DNA from 2 places in the Phytopseudomonas flavescens genome. Region 2 is predicted to be linked to the other one. Evidence: predicted binding sites of a transcription regulator. Region 2 holds the regulator's gene; the other holds the start of a gene.
What was found. Region 2 encodes FliA, which starts transcription of late flagellar genes. Its sites were predicted from a motif close to CTAAAGTTTNNNNNNNNNNNGCCGNTAA; they were not measured.

Region 1 (3,968 bases), 180 kb from region 2:
TCATGCGCCGGGGCGTACCTCGCGCATCACCCTGGTGCCCACTCACGGCCTCGAACTGATCGAGGCCATCGCCGTGCAGGACGCTGTTGCGGCCGGGCGCATCGAGGCCCGCGAATCGCCTCATCAGCCGCTGGATGTACTGGTTCAGCATCTGGTCAGTATGGCTCTGGGCGGCGGCTTCAGGCCTGAAGAGCTGCTGCCGGAGATACGCAGCACCTGGGCGTACCGCGATCTGGGCGATGCCCAGTGGCGCTGGGCCCTGGCGTTCGTGCGACAGGGCGGGGAGTCGCTCAGCGCCTATCCCGATTATCAGCGCGTGGAGCCGGACGAAGAGGGCATCTGGCGCGTGCCCAGCCAGCGTCTCGCGCGCCGCCACCGGATGAGCGTGGGCACCATCGTCAGCGACGCCAGCGTCAGCGTGAAATGGTGGAGCAAAGGCGGCGGCGGTGGCTCGCTCGGCAGCGTCGAGGAAGGCTTCATTGCCCGCCTGCACCCGGGCGATGTGTTTCTGTTCGGTGGGCGACCGCTCGAACTGGTCCGGGTGGAGAACATGACGGCCTACGTGCGGCGCAGCAATTCCAGCAAGGCCAGCGTGCCGCGCTGGAATGGCGGGCGCATGCCGCTCTCCAGTGCGTTGGCCGAAGCCGTGGTGGCGCGTTTTGGCGAGGCAGCGCAGGGTCACTTCGATGGCCCGGAAATGCGCATGCTGCGACCGCTGCTGGAGGTGCAGGCGCACTGGTCCGCGTTACCGGCACCAGGAACGTTGCTGGCTGAAACCCTGCACTCGCGTGAAGGCTGGCACCTGTTCCTGTATCCCTTCGCCGGGCGCAACGTGCACCTGGGGCTGGCCAGTCTGCTGGCTTGGCGCCTGGGGCAGCGGCAGCCCTTGAGTTTCTCGATTGCCGTCAACGACTATGGCCTGGAGCTATTGTGTGCCAGCGAAGTGGACTGGGCGGGGCTGCTCGGCGGTGACCTGTTCGACGATCACGACCTGCTGCACGACGTGCTCGCCAGCCTCAACGCCAGCGAGCTTGCCCAACGGCGTTTTCGCGAGATCGCCCGTATCGCCGGCCTGGTGTTCGGTGGCTACCCTGGCGCAGGCAAGAGCCTGCGCCAGGTGCAGGCCTCCAGCGGGCTGTTCTTCGACGTGTTTCGCCAGTACGACCCGGATAATCTGCTGCTGACCCAGGCTCATGACGAAGTGCTCAGCCAGGAGCTGGATGTCAGGCAGTTGCAGCACACCCTGGCTGATATGCGCGCGGCGCGTCTGCATCTGCATGAGCTGCGGCGTGCCACGCCGCTGGCCTTTCCGCTGATGGTCGAGCGCTTTCGCGAGCGCCTCAGTTCGGAGAAGCTCGCCGACCGCATCGCCCGCATGCTCGGCGAACTCGAGCGTGCTGCGGGGCCGGGCGGGCAGGTGGCCGGCAAGCCGCTGATCGAGGTCGAACCCGCCTTGCGCCGTGGCGAACGCAAGCGCAAGGACGGCCGCCCACGCCGCAAGGCCAAGGGTAGCGGGGCATGAGTGGGGCGCCGCACCTGGCCGTGCAGGTCGCCGGTGAAACCCTCTGGTTGCTGGCCGACAGGGCCATTTACTGGCCTTCCGAGCAGACCCTGCTGATCGCCGACGCGCATCTTGGCAAAGCCGCCACCTACCGCACCCTGGGGCAGCCGGTTCCCCACGGCACCACGGCTCGCAACCTGCAGCGGCTCGATGAGCTACTGGCGAGCTACCCGGTTCGCCGTCTGGTGTTTCTGGGGGACCTGCTGCATGCGCGCCCGGCGCGAATCGGCACTACCCTGGCGGCCCTGCAGGCGTGGCGCAAGCGGCATACCGAGCTGCAGATCGTTCTGATACGCGGCAACCATGACCGCAGCGCCGGTGATCCACCGGCCGAGCTGGCCATCGAGGTGGTCAGCGAACCCTGGCGCATGGGGCCGTTCGCGCTGTGCCACGAACCTCTGGATTGCCCTGGTCTGCATGTGCTGGCCGGGCACCTGCACCCGGTATTCGTGCTGCGCGGCCGGGGGCGTGACCGCGTGCGCATGCCGTGCTTCTGCATCGAGCACAGCACCACCCTGTTACCAGCTTTCGGTGAGTTCACCGGCGGGATGGCTGTCGATGCAGCGCCAGGGCGGGCTATTTACGGTGCGCTCGATGGCGCGTTATGGAGCCTGAATCAGGAGTGATCTGCGGCCTGATGTCACGGATAAAAAACTGACTAACCAGCAAATAACCGACCTATCTATCTGATAAGCATCACTTTATAGGCCAATAACCTAGCGTGAGGCTGGGTTTCTATCCTGTTGAAGTGGCTATCTGCATTCTGCCGCTCTAGTTATTTATTTCGCCGCCGATAGAATGCGTGCCGCTTTAAATTTCAGACTGGTCCAAGAATAAAACTCCAGCTGCTTAACCCCTTAAAAAAGGTCGGAGAACACTATGAACAGCTGGTTCGCGAACATCAGCGTTACCTTGAAACTTGCCTTGGGCTTTGGCCTCGTGCTTGCCCTTACCTGCGTACTTGCTCTTGCTGGATGGACCAGTCTCGGCAGCTTGATCCAGCGCAGCAACTGGACTTCGGATATTGCCCGTCTCAACGACACGCTGACCGAGCTGCGTGTAACCCGCCTGCAATACATGCTGGCCAACGGGGACGAAACGGTCGCCGAAACCGTGCAGAAATCCCTCGATGGCTTCAAGGCCCAGCATGGCCAGGTACTCTCGAGCTTCAAGAGCCCGGACAACGTCCGCCTGCTGCAAGCGCAGGGTGCCCAGATCGACGCCTACCAACTGTCGCTGAACAAGATGCGCAGTGGCTACCGGGCGAGCAATGACGCGCGCCAGGAAATGACCCGCAACGCGGTGACGGCCGGCCAGGCGATCGACGAAATCAACACCGCAGTCTTGAACCTGCCACCCTACGATGAAAGCCGCAACGCACAATTCCAGGCGATCACCAAGGCCAAGGAAGACTGGCAACTGGTGCGTTATCAGGTACGTGGTTACACCGGCACGCCCAACGCCGACGCAGAGCGCGCGGCCATCACCCAGATCGAGACCACCATCAAGGATCTCGATCAGTTTCGTCAGGCGTTCTCTGCCGAGCACCCTCAGCGTGTCAGCCTGGTCGACACCGCGCTGGGCAATTACCGTACGGCGGTCATGGCGTTCAAGGCCGCGACCGAGACCATCGCCGTGGCACGTAAGGAACTGACCGAGGAAGGCTACGAAATCGTCAGGATCAGCAAGGAGCTTACCGCGATCCAGCTGGAACGCCGCGACAGCGAGACTGCGTCTGCGCGCACTCTGCAATTGAGCACGACCGTGCTGGCGTTGTTGGTCGGTATTCTCGCCGCCTGGCTGATCACCCGGCAGATCACCCGTCCGCTGCAGGAAACCCTGGTTGCGGTCGAGCGTATCGCCGGTGGCGACCTGAGTCAGACCCTGCACGTGACCCGCCGTGACGAAATCGGCGTGTTGCAGCAGGGCATCCAGCGCATGGGCACCACCTTGCGTGACCTGATTGGTGGCATTCGTGACGGCGTCACCCAGATCGCCAGCGCTGCCGAGGAGTTGTCGGCAGTCACCGAGCAGACCAGCGCCGGGGTCAATAGCCAGAAGGTCGAGACCGACCAGGTCGCTACCGCGATGCACGAGATGTCCGCCACCGTTCAGGAAGTCGCGCGCAATGCCGCCGACGCATCCCGTGCCGCTTCGGATGCCGACCGTGAAGCCACCCAGGGCGACCGCGTGGTGGCCGAAGCCATCGCCCAGATCGAGCGCCTGGCTGCCGAAGTGACCCGTTCCACCGAGGCGATGAGCCATCTGCAGAAGGAAAGCAACAAGATCGGCAGTGTGATGGACGTGATCAAGGCAGTGGCCGAGCAGACCAACCTGCTGGCGCTCAACGCCGCCATCGAAGCCGCTCGTGCTGGCGAAGCCGGCCGCGGTTTCGCGGTGGTCGCCG
Region 2 (3,968 bases):
CAGCGCAGCGTCAGGAGATGCTTGGCAAGCCGGTGATTCTGCTGGCAGCCGGGCCGGTTCGGGGAATGCTCTCGCGTTTCGCCCGGTTGGCCGTCCCGAGCATGCATGTTCTGGCGTACCAGGAAATTCCGGACAACAAGCAGGTCACCATCGTTGCGACGGTGGGGCAGAACTAATCGAGGGTACGGGCCATGCAGGTCAAACGCTTTTTTGCCGCCGATATGCGCCAAGCCATGAAGCTGGTTCGTGATGAGCTGGGCGCTGATGCGACCATCATCGGTAACCGCCGAGTAGCGGGTGGCGTGGAATTGACGGCCGCGCTCGATTATCAGGTTGCGCCCCCACCGGCGCGACAAGCCAACCCGGCGCTGGAGGCCGAGCTGCGCAAGACTCAGTCGCGCATCGCTTCCGCCCAGGCCGAACTGACCACCCGTGCGCAGCTCGATGCCGGCAAGGATCGTCAGATGTTCGCCGAAGCGCCTGCTGCCGCGCCAGCCGACAGCCTGGACGCGGTACTCGAGCGTCAGCAGAAGAAGCCGGTCTCGGCTTCGGTCGATCAGTCTGCCCTGGAGTCCATGCGCTCCGAATTGCATGGTCTGCGTGAGTTGATCGAAATGCAGATGGGCTCCATGGCCTGGGGCCAGCTGCAGGCTCGTCGACCGCAACAGGCCACGCTGTGGCGTCGCCTGCAACGGATGGGCCTGCCTGGTGAACTGGCGCGTACGCTGCTCGATCGCGTTGCCTCGCTGAGCGATCAGCGTCAGGCCTGGCGCATGGTGCTTGCGCACCTTGCCCACTCGATTCAGACGCCCAAGCAGGAGCCGATGGAAGAGGGCGGCGTGATCGCTCTGGTTGGCCCGGCCGGCATGGGCAAGACCACCACCCTGGCCAAGCTCGCAGCGCGCTACGTACTCAAGTACGGCGCCACGAACATCGCTCTGGTGAGCATGGACAGTTACCGCATCGGTGCCCAGGAGCAGCTCAAGACCCTTGGCCGTATCCTTGGCGTATCCGTGACCCACGTCGATCCTGGTCAGTCACTGACTCAGGCGCTGGCACCGCTGGTGCGCAAGCGCGTGGTACTGATCGACACCGCCGGCTTGCCGGCCAACGATCCGGCGCTGCGCATGCAGTTGGAGACGCTGGCGAGCCGCGGTGTCAACGCGCGCAATTACCTGGTGCTGGCGGCTACCAGCCAGGCGCAGGTGCTCAAGGCGGCCTACCACAGCTACAAGCGCTGTGGGCTGGCTGGCTGCATTCTGAGTAAACTGGACGAAGCGACCAGCATGGGCGAGGTATTGGGTCTGGCTATTAGCCACCGTCTACCGGTAGCCTATCTGGCAGATGGTCCGCGGATCCCGGACGACGTTCATGTGCCGCGCAGTCATCAGCTGGTCAGCCGTGCCGTTGGCCTGCAGGCCCCGGATGAGCCGAGCGAAGACACGATGGCCGACATGTTCGCCGGGTTGTACCAGGACCCGGCACGACGTGCAGGATGAACAGGCAGGTGTGGCGAAGTGCTGGTTGTGCTCGCCACGGCAGCGCACAATGGCCCTAAGGCTTAAAGCGAAGTTAGATAAGGTGTGTAGATAACATGGGTATGCATCCCGTACAGGTGATCGCGGTGACCGGCGGCAAAGGCGGCGTTGGCAAGACCAATGTGTCGGTGAATTTGTCGCTGGCGTTGGCGGATCTCGGTCGGCGCGTAATGCTCATGGATGCCGACCTCGGTCTGGCCAACGTCGACGTGCTGCTCGGCCTGACGGCCAAGCGCACCCTGGCCGATGTCATCGACGGCCAGTGCGAACTGCGAGACGTGGTTCTGCAGGGGCCTGGCGGCATTCGTATCGTTCCCGCGGCCTCCGGCACCCAGAGCATGGTGCAGCTCACGCCCATGCAGCACGCCGGCCTGATCCAGGCCTTCAGCGACATCAGCGACAACCTCGACGTCCTGATCGTGGATACCGCCGCCGGTATCGGCGACTCGGTGGTGAGCTTCGTGCGCGCCGCCCAGGAAGTGCTGGTGGTGGTGTGCGATGAACCCACCTCGATCACCGATGCCTACGCGCTGATCAAGCTCCTCAACCGTGACCACGGCATGAACCGTTTCCGGGTGCTCGCCAATATGGCGCACAGCCCGCAGGAAGGCCGTAATCTCTTTGCTAAGCTGACCAAGGTGACCGACCGTTTTCTGGATGTCGCGCTGCAGTACGTGGGCGCGGTGCCGTACGACGAATCGGTACGCAAGGCCGTACAGAAACAACGTGCGGTGTATGAGGCGTTCCCTCGCTCGAAGTGCGCGCTGGCGTTCAAGGCGATTGCCCAGAAGGTGGATGCGTGGCCACTGCCGGCCAATCCGCGAGGCCATCTGGAATTCTTCGTTGAGCGCCTGGTGCAACAACCGACTGCAGACACGGCTGTATGACGACAGCCTCTGGACTCCGTATGTACAGCAAGGCAACAGCACGAGATTCACAGCATCAGTTGATCGAACGTTACGCGCCGTTGGTCAAGCGCATTGCCTATCACCTGTTGGCGCGGTTGCCCGCCAACGTGCAGGTGGATGATCTGATCCAGGCCGGGATGATCGGTCTGCTCGAGGCATCGCGCAAATATGACGCCGGCAAGGGCGCCAGTTTCGAGACGTTCGCCGGCATTCGCATTCGTGGCGCCATGCTCGATGAGGTCCGCAAGGGCGACTGGGCACCGCGTTCGGTACACCGCAACAGCCGTATGGTCAGCGACGCAATCAGAAAAATCGAAGCCAGAACGGGGCGAGACGCTAAAGATCAGGAGGTTGCTGCCGAACTCCAATTGAGTCTCGAAGATTACTACGGCATTCTTGGCGACACTTTGGGCAGCCGCCTGTTCAGTTTCGACGACCTGTTGCAGGAAGGCGAAAGCGGCGGACTGCAGGAAGACACGAATTCTTTGCACCATGGGCCATCGCATGAACTGGAAGACGATCGTTTCCAGGCCGCGCTGGTGGATGCCATCAGCAACCTGCCGGAGCGTGAGCGGTTGGTGTTGTCGCTGTATTACGACGAGGAATTGAACCTCAAGGAAATCGGCGAGGTACTGGGAGTGAGTGAGTCGCGGGTCAGCCAATTGCACAGTCAGTGTGCCGCGCGTTTACGCGCGCGGTTGGTGGAATGGCGCGCATAGGGAAATTTCAGGCGCTGGACATACACAGTGGACGCAGCAAAGCCGGGCGCAATAGGTTTGCGGCGTTCCGCCAGGCCGGTTTCACGATTTATAAGCGCTTTGGAATGCCGAGGCGTTTTAGGACTGTACGGAGGTCGACTTGGACAAGAACATGAAAATCCTCATCGTCGATGATTTCTCGACGATGCGACGGATCATCAAGAACCTCTTGCGTGATCTGGGGTTCACCAACACCGCGGAGGCCGACGACGGCACCACCGCATTGCCGATGCTGCAGAGCGGTAGCTTCGACTTCCTGGTGACCGACTGGAACATGCCGGGCATGAGTGGCATCGATTTGCTGCGCGCAGTGCGTGCCGACGAGCGCCTCAAGCAGATGCCCGTGCTGATGGTTACGGCAGAAGCCAAGCGTGATCAGATCATCGAGGCCGCCCAGGCCGGTGTGAACGGCTATGTGGTCAAGCCATTCACTGCCCAGGTGCTCAAGGAAAAGATCGAGAAAATCTTCGAGCGGGTCAACGGCTGATGTCTGCCGCGAGGTTGTTATGGAACACGATGATTCAAAAGAGGCCGACCTCGAGTCGACCCTGAAAAGCAATGCCCGCCAACTGGTCAACAGCCTCGAACAAGGCAACTTTGGCGAAGCGGTACAGCTGATCAACGAACTGAACAAGGCGCGCGACCGTGGTCTTTACCACGAAGTCGGCAAGCTCACCCGTGAGCTGCACAACGCTATCGTCAATTTTCAGCTCGACCCGCGCATGCCTCACGCCAAGGAGGTCTCGCAGATCTCCGATGCGACC

Region 1: the regulator FliA is predicted to act here: its motif matches at 2,331-2,358, upstream of FHR27_RS27435 (methyl-accepting chemotaxis protein).

The regions. Positions count from the first base shown of each region.
Region 1 covers NZ_JACBYV010000001.1:2,063,739-2,067,706, reverse strand. The annotation lists gene FHR27_RS09060 (ligase-associated DNA damage response DEXH box helicase) at 1-1,522, shown strand, start outside; gene pdeM (ligase-associated DNA damage response endonuclease PdeM) at 1,519-2,187, shown strand; gene FHR27_RS27435 (methyl-accepting chemotaxis protein) at 2,441-3,968, shown strand, end outside.
Region 2 covers NZ_JACBYV010000001.1:2,241,439-2,245,406, reverse strand. The annotation lists gene flhA (flagellar biosynthesis protein FlhA) at 1-176, shown strand, start outside; gene flhF (flagellar biosynthesis protein FlhF) at 192-1,499, shown strand; gene fleN (flagellar synthesis regulator FleN) at 1,595-2,425, shown strand; gene fliA (RNA polymerase sigma factor FliA) at 2,422-3,165, shown strand; gene FHR27_RS09840 (chemotaxis response regulator CheY) at 3,317-3,691, shown strand; gene FHR27_RS09835 (protein phosphatase CheZ) at 3,711-3,968, shown strand, end outside.